4 regions of the Escherichia sp. E4742 genome follow, and region 3 is predicted to be linked to each of the others. Evidence: predicted binding sites of a transcription regulator. Region 3 holds the regulator's gene; each other region holds the start of a gene.
The links. Region 3 encodes PurR, which represses purine synthesis genes. Its sites were predicted from a motif close to CANGCAAACGTTTGCNTG; they were not measured.
Positions count from the first base shown of each region.

Region 1: a site for PurR is predicted at 1,796-1,813, ahead of purT (formate-dependent phosphoribosylglycinamide formyltransferase). Genes of this name have one in related genera too.
Region 2: a site for PurR is predicted at 1,323-1,340, ahead of carA (glutamine-hydrolyzing carbamoyl-phosphate synthase small subunit). Genes of this name have one in related genera too.
Region 4: a site for PurR is predicted at 2,257-2,274, ahead of pyrC (dihydroorotase). Genes of this name have one in related genera too.

Region 1 is NZ_CP040443.1:4,950,640-4,954,855, forward strand. It holds gene FEM44_RS24135 (tellurite resistance TerB family protein) at 44-700, opposite strand; gene yebF (protein YebF) at 995-1,351, opposite strand; gene yebG (DNA damage-inducible protein YebG) at 1,418-1,708, opposite strand; gene purT (formate-dependent phosphoribosylglycinamide formyltransferase) at 1,850-3,028, shown strand; gene kdgA (bifunctional 4-hydroxy-2-oxoglutarate aldolase/2-dehydro-3-deoxy-phosphogluconate aldolase) at 3,082-3,723, opposite strand; gene edd (phosphogluconate dehydratase) at 3,761-4,216, opposite strand, start outside.
Region 2 is NZ_CP040443.1:2,998,322-3,002,537, forward strand. It holds partial or broken gene rihC (ribonucleoside hydrolase RihC) at 1-116, shown strand, start outside; gene dapB (4-hydroxy-tetrahydrodipicolinate reductase) at 283-1,104, shown strand; gene carA (glutamine-hydrolyzing carbamoyl-phosphate synthase small subunit) at 1,560-2,708, shown strand; gene carB (carbamoyl-phosphate synthase large subunit) at 2,726-4,216, shown strand, end outside.
Region 3 is NZ_CP040443.1:4,772,337-4,776,552, forward strand. It holds gene FEM44_RS23215 (MFS transporter) at 1-825, opposite strand, end outside; gene cydH (cytochrome bd-I accessory subunit CydH) at 991-1,080, opposite strand; gene purR (HTH-type transcriptional repressor PurR) at 1,379-2,404, shown strand; gene punR (DNA-binding transcriptional activator PunR) at 2,401-3,333, opposite strand; gene punC (purine nucleoside transporter PunC) at 3,446-4,216, shown strand, end outside.
Region 4 is NZ_CP040443.1:4,180,584-4,184,799, reverse strand. It holds gene mdtH (multidrug efflux MFS transporter MdtH) at 1-814, shown strand, start outside; gene grxB (glutaredoxin 2) at 878-1,525, shown strand; gene FEM44_RS20145 (lipoprotein) at 1,659-2,219, shown strand; gene pyrC (dihydroorotase) at 2,325-3,371, shown strand; gene dinI (DNA damage-inducible protein I) at 3,445-3,690, shown strand; gene bssS (biofilm formation regulator BssS) at 3,975-4,216, shown strand, end outside.

The DNA.
Region 1 (4,216 bases), 180 kb from region 3:
ATAGCCCGATAAACAGGCATATCAGGCTATACGGAGTGAGATATTATTCAGACAAAGTGCGTTTTTGCTGTTCGAGATCGCGTTCAATTCCTTCACGGACTTCCTGGGGAATTTTCAGCGCATCCCCCAGTGCATTCAGGTAACTGCGCTCCATAAAATGGTCAATATCAATAGCCGCACAGCTCAGGAAATAGATCTCCAGTGCCTCTTCTTCGTTGCGAATCCCCTGGGCCAGGCGCTGCGGATCCAATGGTTGCTCGATTGCCTGTTCGATAAATACACGCCCCTGCTCTTCAACACCAGCTTCACGCAATTGCTGGTCGATAGCCGCGCGTTCTTTACTGTCGATATGACCATCGCTTTTGGCAGCAAAAACCAGGGCGAGGATTAAACGTTCTGTACGTTCATCCAGCGGCGTACTTTGGGTGCCGAATTGCGGTTCGTTCTGATGCGCCGCACGAATTTTATCTTTGTATTTGTTCCACAGTACTGTACCGGCGACCGCTCCGCCGCCAACCAGCAACGCGTTTGTACCGTATTTCGTTAATAGTTTACGTGCTGACTTATTCGCAACCAGCAGTCCTGCCAACCCGCCTAATGCGCCAGGTACTAAAAGTTTGCCCAATCCCTGATCTGTAGACGAAGAGGAAGAACTGCTTTGCCCAAGAAGGGATTGCAGTTGATTTAACCAGTTAGCCATTTTTGCTCCTCAATTCACCATTTTAATGGCAATAGCATAGCGAATGAGGATGTCAGAAAGTGTATATAGAGACAAAAGATGCGCAAATAAGCGGGACGGGAGGCAGTTCTCACAGGAAATTCACGTCAGGTAAGGTGCTGGATGATGTGATTAATTTGAGGCTTGTAGATTTGATTGTAATTGCCTGATGCGAACCTGGCGATTCTTATCAGGCCTGTGGGGGCTGGTACGTTGTTGGGTGGACAAGGCGCTCGCGCCGCATCCGCCAACGGTCAATCGAATTACCAGAAGCCATTAGCGCCGCTGATATTCCGCCATTCCCGCTTTACAATCCACATTAACCAGATAATGAATATCGGCACTTTTACCACGCACGGTCAGCGGTACCGACCATTTATCATCTTTCCCCTGAATGTCCTGCAAACTAACCCACGCCACCGGATCGGCCTGACCGACGATTTTTTGATCGTCGGCCCAACGCGCCACGCGGTTTTGCTGATAATCACGTTTTACACTCGCAGCAATTCCTGCTGCATCCAAACCTTCACATTTAGGGAAAGTTACCGACTTGCTGGTTTCGTTATTGGCAGCGAAAACTGATGCACAGGCGGAAACCAACAACAGCCCCAACAACGCTCCTCTTTTTTTCATGTTTTTCTCCATAGCACAATGATTCAGGAGAAAGCATGGTACAAATTATCAGGAGCGCAAGTTGCTTCAGGCGGCGTGGGTTTCACCTTCCCCATCCGTGTCAGTATCGACCACCTGAGGAGAAGGTAATTTACCGGTTTTCAGAATGGTACTAAGCACATCTTTCTGTTCCGCCAACCACAAAGAAAGCGCCTCACGCTGCTCGTCTTCCATTGTCACCGGAGAATTCGCCAACCATGTGTCGAGTAGATCCGCTGTATCGAGCATTTTGTCATAAGCATCGGCTTCCTTTTTGCTGGTAAACGACATCTTCTCTTCGCCCTCACGAATGACCACGTATTTAATTTCAACCGCCATTTGCAGCCTCTCACCATAACTGTAATTTTATACAGTGTATTTCTTTTCAGTCGAGAAATCAACGCAAGCAATCAAGCAATAAAGACACGCGCAAACGTTTTCGTTTATACTTCACGCGGAATTAATCAGGGGATATTCGTTATGACGTTATTAGGCACTGCGCTGCGTCCGGCAGCAACTCGCGTGATGTTATTGGGCTCCGGTGAACTGGGTAAAGAAGTGGCTATCGAATGCCAACGCCTCGGCGTAGAGGTGATTGCGGTCGATCGCTATGCCGACGCGCCAGCCATGCATGTCGCTCATCGCGCCCATGTCATTAATATGCTGGATGGCGACGCATTGCGCCGTGTTGTTGAACTGGAAAAACCACATTATATCGTGCCGGAGATCGAAGCTATTGCTACCGATATGCTGATCCAGCTTGAAGAGGAAGGGCTAAATGTTGTCCCCTGCGCGCGTGCAACACAATTGACGATGAACCGCGAAGGTATTCGTCGTCTGGCTGCGGAAGAGCTTCAGCTTCCCACTTCAACTTATCGTTTTGCTGATAGCGAAGACCTTTTCCGCGAGGCGGTCGCCGCCATTGGCTACCCCTGCATTGTTAAACCGGTGATGAGCTCTTCCGGCAAGGGGCAGACGTTTATTCGCTCTGCCGAACAACTGACTCAGGCATGGGAGTACGCCCAGCAAGGTGGTCGCGCCGGAGCGGGTCGCGTGATTGTTGAAGGCGTCGTTAAGTTTGATTTCGAAATTACCCTGCTGACCGTCAGCGCGGTAGATGGTGTTCATTTCTGTGCGCCTGTAGGTCATCGCCAGGAAGACGGTGACTATCGTGAATCCTGGCAACCGCAGCAAATGAGTCCACTGGCCCTCGAACGTGCGCAGGAGATTGCCCGCAAGGTGGTGCTTGCACTGGGTGGTTATGGGCTGTTTGGTGTCGAGTTGTTTGTCTGTGGAGATGAGGTGATTTTTAGTGAAGTCTCCCCTCGCCCGCATGACACCGGGATGGTGACGTTAATTTCTCAGGATCTTTCTGAGTTTGCCCTGCATGTGCGTGCTTTCCTGGGACTGCCGGTGGGCGGGATTCGCCAGTATGGTCCTGCCGCTTCAGCCGTTATCCTGCCGCAACTGACCAGCCAGAATGTCACGTTTGATAACGTGCAGAATGCCGTTGGCGCAGGTTTGCAGATTCGTTTATTTGGTAAGCCGGAAATTGATGGTAGCCGTCGTCTTGGGGTTGCGCTGGCTACAGCAGAAAGTGTTGATGAAGCGATTGAACGCGCGAAGCACGCCGCAGCACAGGTAAAAGTACAAGGTTAAATCTGGCAAAAACGCGACAAAAATGCCCGATCCACGATCGGGCATTTTGACTGTTACAGCTTCGCGCCTTCTACTGCTTCACGCGCCAGCTTAGTAATGCGGTCGTAATCGCCCGCTTCCAGCGCATCTGCCGGAACCAGCCAGGAACCACCAATGCACAGTACGCTTTTCAGCGCCAGGTAATCACGGTAGTTAGCCGGAGAAATACCGCCTGTCGGGCAGAAACGAACCTGGGAGAACGGACCCGCAATTGCCTGCAGTGCTTTCACGCCGCCATTAGCTTCTGCCGGGAAGAATTTGAACTCTTTCAGGCCGTAGTCCATACCCAGCATCAGTTCAGAAACAGTGCTGATACCTGGAATCAGAGGAATAGTTCCTTCTGTCGCCGCTTTCAGCAGTGGTTCAGTCAGACCTGGGCTGATTGCGAACTGTGCTCCCGCTTCAGTCACTTCTGCCAGTTGCTGCGGATTCAGCACCGTACCGGCACCCACAATCGCTTCCGGCACTTCTTTGGCGATAGCGCGGATAGCATCAACTGCACACGCCGTACGCAGAGTCACTTCCAGAACGCGCACCCCACCAGCAACCAACGCTTTTGCCATTGGCACCGCGTGTTCCAGTTTATTTACCACGATAACCGGTACAACCGGGCCGGTGGTCAGGATTGATTCTGCACTTGTTTTCCAGTTTTTCATCAGAGTTTTCTCTCGCCTGATTACAAATTTTGTCGTCTTAAAAAGTGATACAGGTTGCGCCCTGTTCGGCACCGGACAGTTTTTCGCGCAAGGCGCTGAATAATTCACGTCCTGTTCCCACGCGTGACGCGCTCAGGTCAGGAATGTGCGGTTCGCGAGCAGCCAGTTCAGCTTCGTCTACCAGCAGCGTCAGTTCGCCTGTCTGTCCATTCACACGAATGATGTCCCCATCGCGCACTTTTGCCAGCAGCCCACCATCATAGGCTTCTGGTGTTACGTGGATAGCTGACGGCACTTTACCTGAAGCACCAGAGAGTCGTCCATCGGTAACTAACGCAATTTTGAAACGCCGGTCCAATAATACACCAAGTGGCGGCATGAGTTTATGTAATTCTGGCATTCCGTTCGCTTTTGGCCCCTGATGGCGGACAACAACCACACAATCACGGTCCAGCATACCCGCTTCAAAAGCAGGCATAACGTCATGCTGGCT
Region 2 (4,216 bases), 1.8 Mb from region 3:
CGGTTGTTGATATCGACGGTTGCTTGAGTAAACCTGCAAACGTGCAGGTGGCACTGGATCTGGATGTGAAAGGCTTCCAGCAGTGGGTGGCGGAAGTGCTGGCTCTGGCGTCGTAACCTGTCACATGTTATCGGCATGCAGTCATTCATTGACTCATGCCTTTCACTGATATCCCTCCCTGTTTATCATTAATTTCTAATTATCAGCGTTTTTGGCTGGCGGCGTAGCGATGCGCTGGTTACTCTGAAAACGGTCTATGCAAATTAACAAAAGAGAATAGCTATGCATGATGCAAACATCCGCGTTGCCATCGCGGGAGCCGGGGGGCGTATGGGCCGCCAGTTGATTCAGGCGGCGCTGGCATTAGAAGGCGTGCAGCTGGGCGCGGCGCTGGAGCGCGAAGGATCTTCTTTACTGGGCAGCGATGCTGGTGAACTGGCCGGAGTCGGAAAAACAGGCGTTACCGTGCAAAGCAGCCTCGACGCGGTAAAAGATGATTTTGATGTGTTTATCGATTTTACCCGTCCGGAAGGTACGCTGAACCATCTCGCTTTTTGTCGCCAGCATGGCAAAGGGATGGTGATTGGTACAACGGGTTTTGATGACGCTGGCAAACAAGCGATTCGTGACGCTGCCACAGATATTGCGATTGTCTTTGCCGCCAATTTTAGCGTTGGCGTTAACGTCATGCTTAAGCTGCTGGAGAAAGCCACTCAGGTAATGGGTGACTACACTGACATCGAAATTATCGAAGCACATCATCGACATAAAGTGGATGCGCCGTCAGGCACTGCGCTGGCAATGGGGGAGGCGATTGCCCACGCTCTTGATAAAGACCTGAAAGATTGCGCGGTCTACAGTCGTGAAGGCCATACTGGTGAACGTGTCCCTGGCACCATTGGTTTTGCCACTGTACGTGCGGGTGACATCGTGGGTGAACATACCGCCATGTTTGCCGATATCGGCGAACGTCTGGAGATTACCCATAAGGCGTCCAGCCGCATGACATTTGCTAACGGTGCGGTAAGATCGGCATTGTGGCTAAATGGCAAGGAAAGTGGTCTTTTTGATATGCGAGATGTCCTTGAACTCAATAGATTATAACCACAAAACATTTGTATTGATGCAAAAATAACACATTTAATATATTGATTATAAAGGGCTTTAATTTTTAGCCCTTTTATTTTTCTTGTTTCGTTTGTTGGTAATTAAAAAATGGCTAAAAACTAAAGTTTAGTTGCCTGTTTTTGTTGTTTTAATGTAAATTTTGACCATCTGGTCCACTTTTTTCTAAGGATTTTGGTTTTGTGCAATCTTCTTGCTGCGCAAGCGTTTTCCAGAACTGGTTAGATGATCTTTTTGTCGGTTAATGCGATTAAAACATACATGAGCCATAAAATAACATAAAAAATCCCGCCATTAAGTTGACTTTTAGCGCACTTATATCCAGAATGCCGCCGTTTGCCAGAAATTCGTCGGTAAGCAGATTTGCATTGATTTACGTCATCACTGTGAATTAATATGCAAATAAAGTGAGTGAATATTCTCTGGAGGGTGTTTTGATTAAGTCAGCGCTATTGGTTCTGGAAGACGGAACCCAGTTTCACGGTCGGGCCATAGGGGCAACAGGTTCGGCGGTTGGGGAAGTCGTTTTCAATACTTCAATGACCGGTTATCAAGAAATCCTCACTGATCCTTCCTATTCTCGTCAAATCGTTACTCTTACTTATCCCCATATTGGCAATGTCGGCACTAATGACGCCGATGAAGAATCCTCTCAGGTACATGCACAAGGTCTGGTGATTCGCGACCTGCCGCTGATTGCCAGCAACTTCCGCAACACCGAAGACCTCTCTTCTTACCTGAAGCGCCATAACATCGTGGCGATTGCCGATATCGACACCCGTAAGCTGACGCGTTTACTGCGCGAGAAAGGCGCACAGAATGGCTGCATTATCGCGGGCGATAACCCGGATGCGGCGCTGGCATTAGAAAAAGCCCGCGCGTTCCCAGGCCTCAATGGTATGGATCTGGCAAAAGAAGTGACTACCGCAGAAGCCTATAGCTGGACACAAGGGAGCTGGACGCTGACCGGCGGCCTGCCAGAAGCGAAAAAAGAAGACGAGCTGCCGTTCCACGTCGTGGCTTACGATTTTGGTGCCAAGCGCAACATCCTGCGGATGCTGGTGGACAGAGGCTGTCGCCTGACCATCGTTCCGGCGCAAACATCTGCTGAAGATGTGCTGAAAATGAATCCGGACGGCATCTTCCTCTCCAACGGTCCTGGCGACCCGGCCCCGTGTGATTACGCCATTACCGCCATCCAGAAATTCCTCGAAACCGACATCCCGGTATTCGGCATCTGCCTCGGCCATCAGCTGCTGGCGCTGGCGAGCGGTGCGAAGACCATCAAAATGAAATTTGGTCACCACGGCGGCAACCATCCGGTTAAAGATGTGGAGAAAAACGTGGTGATGATCACCGCCCAGAACCACGGTTTTGCGGTGGACGAAGCAACATTACCTGCAAACCTGCGTGTTACACATAAATCCCTGTTCGACGGTACGTTACAGGGGATTCATCGCACCGATAAACCGGCGTTCAGCTTCCAGGGGCATCCTGAAGCCAGCCCAGGTCCACACGACGCAGCGCCGTTGTTCGACCACTTTATCGAGTTAATTGAGCAGTACCGTAAAACCGCTAAGTAATCAGGAGTAAAAGAGCCATGCCAAAACGTACAGATATAAAAAGTATCCTGATTCTGGGTGCGGGCCCGATTGTTATCGGTCAGGCGTGTGAGTTTGATTACTCTGGCGCGCAAGCATGTAAAGCCCTGCGCGAAGAAGGTTACCGCGTCATTCTGGTGAACTCCAACCCAGCGACCATCATGACCGACCCGGAAATGGCTGATGCGACCTACATCGAGCCGATTCACTGGGAAGTGGTACGCAAGATTATTGAAAAAGAGCGCCCGGACGCAGTGCTGCCAACGATGGGCGGTCAGACGGCGTTGAACTGCGCGCTGGAGCTTGAGCGTCAGGGCGTGCTGGAAGAGTTCGGCGTCACCATGATTGGTGCCACTGCCGATGCGATTGATAAAGCAGAAGATCGCCGCCGTTTCGACGTAGCGATGAAGAAAATCGGTCTGGAAACTGCACGTTCCGGTATTGCACACACGATGGAAGAAGCGCTGGCGGTTGCCGCTGACGTGGGCTTCCCGTGTATTATTCGCCCATCCTTTACCATGGGCGGTAGCGGTGGCGGTATCGCTTATAACCGCGAAGAGTTTGAAGAAATCTGCGCCCGCGGTCTGGATCTCTCCCCAACCAAAGAGCTGCTGATTGATGAGTCGCTGATCGGCTGGAAAGAGTACGAGATGGAAGTGGTGCGTGATAAAAACGACAACTGCATCATCGTCTGCTCTATCGAAAACTTCGATGCAATGGGCATCCACACCGGTGACTCCATCACTGTCGCGCCAGCCCAAACGCTGACTGACAAAGAATATCAAATCATGCGTAACGCCTCGATGGCGGTACTGCGTGAAATCGGCGTTGAAACCGGCGGTTCCAACGTTCAGTTTGCGGTGAACCCGAAAAACGGTCGTCTGATTGTTATCGAAATGAACCCGCGCGTGTCGCGTTCTTCGGCGCTGGCGTCGAAAGCGACCGGCTTCCCGATTGCTAAAGTGGCGGCAAAACTGGCGGTGGGTTACACCCTCGACGAGCTGATGAACGACATCACCGGCGGGCGTACTCCGGCCTCCTTTGAGCCGTCCATCGACTACGTGGTCACCAAAATTCCTCGCTTCAACTTCGAGAAATTCGCTGGTGCGAACGACCGTCTGACCACTCAGATGAAATCGGTTGGCGAAGTGATGGCGATTGGTCGCACGCAGCAGGAGTCCCTGCAAAAAGCGCTGCGCGGCCTGGAAGTCGGTGCGACTGGCTTTGACCCGAAAGTCAGCCTCGATGACCCGGAAGCGCTGACCAAAATCCGCCGCGAACTGAAAGATGCAGGCGCAGAGCGTATCTGGTATATCGCCGATGCCTTCCGTGCGGGCCTGTCTGTAGACGGCGTCTTTAACCTGACCAACATTGACCGCTGGTTCCTGGTACAGATTGAAGAGCTGGTACGTCTGGAAGAGAAAGTGGCAGAAGTGGGCATCACTGGCCTGAACGCTGACTTCCTGCGCCAGCTGAAACGCAAAGGCTTT
Region 3 (4,216 bases):
CAGCAACAAAAAGCCTTTCAGCGTGCCGTTGACCGAACGATCTGCCAGTTTACCGCCTAAATAGTTACCGATAGAAAACCCGACGCCAATCAGCACCAGCATGGCTGTTACGAACACCGGCGTTGCGTGGGTGATACTTTGCAGTACTGGTGAAATATAGGTGTAGAGGGTAAACATTGCGCCAGCCCCCAGTACCGTCGTCAGCAAGGCTGATAACACCTGCGGACGCATCAATACAGCCAGCTCTTTTTTCACTTCCGGTCGAGCTCCTGCGCCGCCTTTCGGTAACGAGAAGAACAGGCTAATCATTGAAATTACGCCCAGCCCCGCCGTTGCCAGAAACGACATCCGCCAGCCAATAGTTTCGCCAAGCCAGGTCGCCGCAGGAACACCGCCAATATTTGCCAGAGTTAAGCCCATAAACATAGTGGCGACAGCGCTGGCCTGTTTGTGTTTAGGCACAACGCTTGCGGCCACGACTGAACCCAAACCAAAGAATGCCCCGTGATTCAGACTGGTCAGAATGCGTGAAAGCATCAGCGTCATATAATCCGGCGCGATGGCGGAAAGCACGTTGCCAAGAGTGAAAATGGCCATCAGGAAAATAAGCGCACTGCGCCTGGCGCGATGAGACAGCAGTAATGTCATCAGCGGCGCGCCAACCATCACGCCAACCGCATAGGCGCTGATTAACATGCCCGCAGCAGGAATCGAGACATCCACACCGCGCGCAATGACGGGTAAAAGGCCCATTGGCGAGAACTCCGTTGTCCCGATACCAAACGCGCCAACTGCCAGCGCCAACAACGGATAGTTAATTTTCATGTCTAATCTCCACCTCTTCGCGTCATTACACGATATTCATCAAAGTGGCGAAAGCATGACAGCAATCACAAAAAATTGAAAATAACAAAAAGAGAAAACACTTTTGCCATTTTGCTAACAAAAGGGAAGAGAGTGCGAGGGAGGATGCGCTCCCTCGAAGGGAAATCAGTGCAGCGCGGCAGTCAAACCTACGGCCACGATCAAACCGAGGACAATAATGGTTGTTACCAGTGAAAATTTAAGGTCGGTACTCATCAAGTTTTCTCCTTTTTTATTACCCTACAAAAAGTGATATTACGCATTTTTACACACTGTGAAGAAAAAATCTCCCGCCATTTATAATGATAAGTGTTTTTACCACTTCCCCTTTTCATCAAGATCGGCCAAAATTCCACGCTTACACTATTTGCGTACTGGCCATTGACCCCTTCCTGACGCTCTGTGTCGTTTTTCCGGCGTACCGCAACACTTTTGTTGCGCGTAAGGTGTGTAAAGGCAAACGTTTACCTTGCGATTTTGCAGGAGCTGAAGTTAGGGTCTGGAGTGAAATGGAATGGCAACAATAAAAGATGTAGCGAAGCGAGCAAACGTTTCCACTACAACTGTGTCACACGTTATAAACAAAACTCGTTTCGTCGCTGAAGAAACGCGCAACGCCGTGTGGGCAGCGATTAAAGAATTACACTACTCCCCTAGCGCGGTAGCGCGTAGCCTGAAGGTTAACCATACCAAGTCTATCGGCTTGCTGGCGACCAGCAGCGAAGCAGCCTATTTCGCGGAGATCATCGAAGCGGTTGAAAAAAATTGCTTCCAGAAAGGTTACACGCTGATCCTCGGCAACGCGTGGAACAATCTGGAGAAACAGAGAGCCTATCTGTCGATGATGGCGCAAAAACGCGTCGATGGCCTGCTGGTCATGTGTTCTGAGTATCCGGAACCGTTGCTGGCGATGCTGGAAGAGTATCGCCATATCCCGATGGTGGTAATGGACTGGGGCGAAGCAAAAGCCGACTTTACCGATGCGGTCATCGATAACGCGTTTGAAGGCGGCTACATGGCCGGACGCTATCTGATCGAACGCGGCCATCGCGAAATTGGTGTCATCCCTGGCCCTCTGGAACGTAATACCGGCGCGGGTCGTCTGGCAGGGTTTATGAAGGCGATGGAAGAAGCGATGATCAAGGTGCCAGAAAACTGGATTGTGCAGGGTGACTTTGAACCTGAATCGGGTTATCGCGCCATGCAACAAATCCTGTCGCAGCCACACCGCCCTACTGCGGTTTTCTGTGGTGGCGATATCATGGCAATGGGCGCACTTTGCGCTGCTGATGAAATGGGTCTGCGCGTACCACAGGATGTTTCGCTGATCGGTTATGATAACGTACGCAACGCCCGCTACTTTACCCCGGCGCTGACCACTATCCATCAGCCAAAAGATTCACTGGGCGAAACGGCGTTCAACATGCTGTTGGACCGTATCGTCAACAAACGCGAAGAACCGCAGTCTATCGAAGTTCATCCGCGGCTTATTGAACGCCGCTCCGTGGCTGACGGTCCGTTCCGCGACTATCGTCGTTAATCATCCGTTGCGGGAGTCTCTTCCGGCTCCCGCAGCCACTCCTTATTCAGCGTCTCACTATCGCCGAGATACTCCAGCAACCAGGTTAACGCTGGCGACATATCATTCTGCTGCCATGTCAGGCAACATGCCGAATCAGGGAATGGATTTTCCAGTTCTAACGCCACCCATTTTCCCTCATTAAGCCACGGTTTGGCGAAATGCGTAGGCACCATGCCAATGCATAAACCGGCCGAGATACAGGTTGCCGATGATTCCCAGTCAGGTACGACAAGCCTTTTTTGGTTATCCAGCAGCCAGGTAATTCGTTTGGGCAACGTCCGCGACGTGTCTTCGCGCACAAGCGACGGCCAGTTGCGCAACGTGTCATCGCTGAGCGGCCCATTCATCGACGCAAGCGGATGATGACTGGCAACAACGCAACTCCAGCTCAACATTCCCATATCCCGGAAGGCGTAACGGCCACCGACCGGAATCGCTCGTGTCGCGCCAATCGCCAGTTCCACGCGCCCGTCGGAAAGCGCATCCCAGACGCCGTTGAACACTTCCTGAAAAACCAGAAGTTCGACGTCATCAAAATGGCGATAGAAATCAACAATCATCTGCCGCGTGCGTTCTGGCCTGACAATATTATCTACCGCGATAGCTAATTGACCGCGCCAGCCGTTCGCTATCTGCTGACATTGTTGGCGGGTGATCTGCATTTTTTTGACAACAGAGCGCCCTTCTTTGAGAAACCACGCCCCGGCAGCGGTCAGTTCCACGTCACGATGACGCCGTTCAAACAGCGGCACCGCCAGCCACTCTTCCAGCTGACGCACGGTATAGCTGACCGCAGAAGGAACGCGATGCAACTCCTGGGCTGCAGCGCTAAAGCTGCCATTTCGCGCCACTGCATCAACCACTTCGAGAGAATATTCAGACCACATAGTTTGCCTGCAAAATTTTTGAAACCAGTCATCAAATATTACCGTTTCACAACAGGAATTTCACTCCCTACACTTTGCGACGGTGTTTAATTGAGGAATTTAGAGAATATACATGCAACCTGGGAAAAGATTTTTAGTCTGGCTGGCGGGTTTGAGCGTACTCGGTTTTCTGGCAACCGATATGTATCTGCCTGCTTTCGCCGCCATTCAGGCCGACCTGCAAACGCCTGCGTCTGCTGTCAGTGCCAGCCTTAGTCTGTTCCTTGCCGGTTTTGCCGCTGCCCAGCTCCTGTGGGGGCCGCTCTCCGATCGTTATGGTCGTAAACCTGTGTTATTGATCGGCCTGACAATTTTTGCGCTGGGTAGTCTGGGGATGTTATGGGTGGAAAACGCTGCCACGCTGCTGGTATTGCGTTTTGTACAGGCAGTGGGTGTCTGTGCCGCGGCCGTTATCTGGCAGGCATTGGTGACGGATTACTATCCTTCACAAAAAGTTAACCGTATTTTCGCGACCATTATGCCTTTAGTGGGGCTTTCTCCGGCGCTTGCTCCGCTGTTAGGTAGCTGGCTGCTGGTCCATTTTTCCTGGCAGGCGATTTTCGCCACTCTGTTTGCCATTGCCGTAGTGCTGATTCTGCCCATTTTCTGGCTTAAACCCACCACGAAAGCACGCAATAATAGTCAGGATGGACTGACCTTTACCGATCTGCTGCGTTCAAAAACCTATCGCGGGAATGTGCTGATTTATGCGGCCTGTTCAGCCAGTTTCTTTGCCTGGCTAACCGGTTCACCGTTTATCCTCAGCGAAATGGGCTACAGTCCGGCAGTAATCGGATTAAGTTATGTTCCGCAAACCATCGCGTTTCTTATTGGTGGTTACGGC
Region 4 (4,216 bases), 590 kb from region 3:
ACGGGGCCGTTTTTTCTCCCTGTTGATGATGCAGGACAGTGCCGGTGCCGTCATTGGCGCGCTGTTGGGGAGTTGGTTATTGCAATACGATTTTCGCCTGGTCTGCGCCACGGGGGCAATTCTGTTTGTATTGTGTGCAGCGTTTAACGCCTGGCTGTTGCCCGCATGGAAACTCTCTACCGTGCGCACGCCAGTCCGCGAAGGCATGACCCGCGTGATGCGCGATAAACGTTTTGTCACCTATGTCCTGACACTCGCGGGCTACTACATGCTGGCTGTGCAGGTGATGTTGATGCTGCCGATTATGGTCAACGACGTTGCCGGAGCGCCCTCTGCCGTTAAATGGATGTATGCCATCGAAGCGTGTCTGTCGTTAACGTTGCTCTACCCTATCGCCCGCTGGAGCGAAAAGCGTTTTCGTCTGGAACACCGGTTGATGGCGGGGCTACTGGTGATGTCATTAAGCATGATACCCGTGGGCATGGTCAGTGGCCTGCAACAACTATTCACCCTGATTTGTCTGTTTTATATTGGCTCGATCATTGCCGAACCTGCGCGTGAAACTCTTAGCGCCTCGTTAGCAGATGCACGAGCGCGCGGCAGTTATATGGGATTTAGTCGGCTGGGCCTGGCGATAGGCGGCGCTATTGGCTATATCGGCGGCGGCTGGCTGTTTGACCTGGGTAAATCCACGCAACAACCGGAGTTGCCGTGGATGATGTTGGGCGTTATTGGCGTCATCACCTTCCTTGCGTTGGGCTGGCAATTTAGCCATAAACGTGCCGCGCGTCGGTTGCTGGAACGCGATGCCTGATTTGATACTCCCCCCTGACTCCTCCATACTGAAAGTGAACTGACAGCCAAATGGAGGAGTCACGTGAAGCTATATATTTACGATCACTGCCCTTACTGCCTCAAAGCCCGCATGATTTTCGGCCTGAAAAATATCCCCGTCGAATTACACGTTCTGCTCAACGACGATGCAGAAACACCCACCCGGATGGTCGGTCAAAAACAGGTTCCCATTCTGCAAAAAGATGACAGCCGTTATATGCCAGAAAGCATGGACATTGTTCACTACGTTGATAAGCTCGACGGCAAACCGTTACTGACTGGTAAACGCTCCCCTGCCATTGAAGAGTGGCTGCGCAAGGTCAACGGCTATGCCAATAAACTGCTGTTGCCGCGTTTTGCCAAATCGGCTTTTGATGAGTTTTCTACTCCCGCCGCACGCAAATACTTCATCGACAAGAAAGAGGCCAGCGCGGGTAATTTTGCCGAGCTTCTCTCTCATTCTGATGGGTTAATTAAAAATATCAGCGATGATTTACGTGCACTGGATAAACTCATCGTCAAGCCAAACGCCGTGAATGGTGAGCTTTCGGAAGATGACATTCAACTTTTTCCGCTACTGCGTAATCTGACACTGGTTGCAGGAATAAACTGGCCAAGCCGCGTCGCTGATTACCGCGATAACATGGCTAAACAGACGCAAATCAATTTACTATCATCAATGGCGATTTAATCCTGACCTGCCGCGGCAGCCTGTATTCGCGGGTTGCCGCTGTTTTCAGTTTTTTCTGCTGGCGAGTTTATCGCTGGTGACACATGCTGCGTTGTGTCAGGATATTGACGCAGATTTCATGTCGAGGACTACCATGAACAAGTTTTTATTTGCCGCTGCATTAATCGTCAGTGGCCTGCTCGTTGGCTGTAATCAACTCACCCAATACACCATCACCGAACAAGAGATTAACCAGTCGCTTGCGAAACATAATAATTTCTCAAAAGATATCGGTTTGCCCGGCGTGGCTGACGCCCATATAGTGCTGACAAACCTGACCAGCCAAATTGGTCGTGAAGAACCTAATAAGGTTACCCTAACCGGGGACGCCAATCTGGATATGAACTCCCTGTTCGGTAGCCAAAAAGCAACCATGAAACTGAAGCTGAAAGCGCTGCCTGTGTTTGATAAAGAAAAAGGCGCTATCTTCCTGAAAGAGATGGAAGTGGTCGACGCGACCGTGCAGCCGGAAAAAATGCAAACCGTTATGCAAACGTTACTTCCCTATTTGAATCAGGCATTACGCAATTACTTTAACCAGCAGCCGGCTTACATCCTGCGCGAAGATGGTAGCAAAGGCGAAGCAATGGCTAAAAAACTGGCAAAAGGCATTGAAGTGAAACCAGGTGAAATAGTCATTCCGTTCACTGATTAATTACGAGGGCGTATTTGCGCCCTTTATTTTTCGTGCAAAGGAAAACGTTTCCGCTTATCCTTTGTGTCCGGCAAAAACATCCCTTCAGCCGGAGCATAGAAATTAATGACTGCACCATCCCAGGTATTAAAGATCCGCCGCCCAGACGACTGGCACCTTCACCTCCGCGATGGCGACATGTTAAAAACTGTCGTGCCGTATACCAGCGAAACCTATGGTCGGGCCATCGTTATGCCCAATCTGGCACCGCCTGTAACAACAGTTGAGGCTGCTGTGGCTTATCGCCAACGTATTCTTGACGCCGTACCGGACGGACACGATTTCACCCCGCTGATGACCTGTTATTTAACAGATTCGCTCGACCCCAATGAGCTGGAGCGTGGATTTAACGAAGGCGTGTTCACCGCCGCAAAACTTTACCCCGCGAACGCCACCACCAACTCCAGCCATGGTGTGACGTCGGTTGACACAATCATGCCAGTACTTGAGCGCATGGAAAAAATCGGTATGCCGCTGCTGGTGCATGGTGAAGTGACCCATGCTGACATCGACATTTTTGACCGTGAAGCGCGCTTTATTGAGACGGTCATGGAGCCGTTACGCCAGCGCCTGACCGCGCTGAAAGTCGTTTTTGAGCACATCACCACCAAAGACGCTGCCGACTATGTTCGTGACGGAAATGAACTATTGGCCGCCACCATTACTCCCCAGCATCTGATGTTTAACCGTAACCATATGCTGGTTGGTGGCGTGCGTCCGCATCTCTACTGTCTGCCGATCCTCAAACGCAATATTCACCAACAGGCGCTGCGTGAGCTGGTCGCCAGTGGTTTTGATCGCGTTTTTCTGGGTACCGATTCCGCGCCACATGCCCGTCATCGTAAAGAGAGTAGCTGCGGCTGTGCAGGTTGCTTTAATGCGCCATCGGCGCTGGGTAGCTATGCAACCGTATTTGAAGAGATGAATGCACTACAACATTTTGAAGCATTCTGTTCTTTAAACGGGCCGAAATTCTATGGATTACCGGTCAATGAATCGTTTGTCGAGCTGATACGCGAAGAACAGCCAATTGCTGAAAGCATCACTCTGACAGACGACACGCTTGTTCCTTTCCTGGCTGGGGAAACTGTACGTTGGTCCGTTAAGCAATAAAAAACGTAGCCACCTGTTGTCTTTAACTTATTTTGCCTGTATAAATAACCAGTATATTCAACAGGGGGCTATTATGCGAATTGAAGTCACCATAGCGAAAACTTCTCCACTACCCACTGGGGCCATTGACGCTCTGGCGGGTGAACTTTCTCGTCGCATTCAGTATGCGTTTCCGGACAATGAAGGTCACGTATCGGTACGATATGCTGCGGCAAATAATTTATCAGTTATTGGCGCAACAAAAGAAGATAAACAGCGCATTAGCGAAATTCTACAAGAAACGTGGGAAAGCGCCGATGACTGGTTTGTTAGCGAATAATATGCAGTGATGTTTGTTTTGCCGGGTCGCCCCGGCTTTTTTTATATTTTAAGATTGTTAGTACAAATTTTACACTCCCTCAAAATAATTGCACAATATGCTAAAAAAATATGAATGACATGCTGTTTTATTGTTCATATAAATCTTAAAAGCAAAAAAATATCTCACTACCCCTTTAAAATTTCGGTGAATACCCATATTTATTGATATACTGAAGTTGCTTCAGATAAAAACGCATTGAACCTCGAATAACGTTGTCTAGTAACACGAATTAGGGGGCCATGATGGAAAAAAACAATGAAGTCATTCAGACTCATCCGCTCGTAGGGTGGGACATCAGCACCGTTGATAGCTATGATGCGCTGATGTTGCGTTTGCACTACCAGACCCCAAATAAGTCCGAGCAGGAAGGGACTGAAGTTGGTCAGACACTCTGGTTAACTACTGATGTTGCCAGACAATTTATTTCGATATTAGAAGCAGGAATCGCCAAAATTGAATCTGGTGATTTCCATGTCAATGAGTA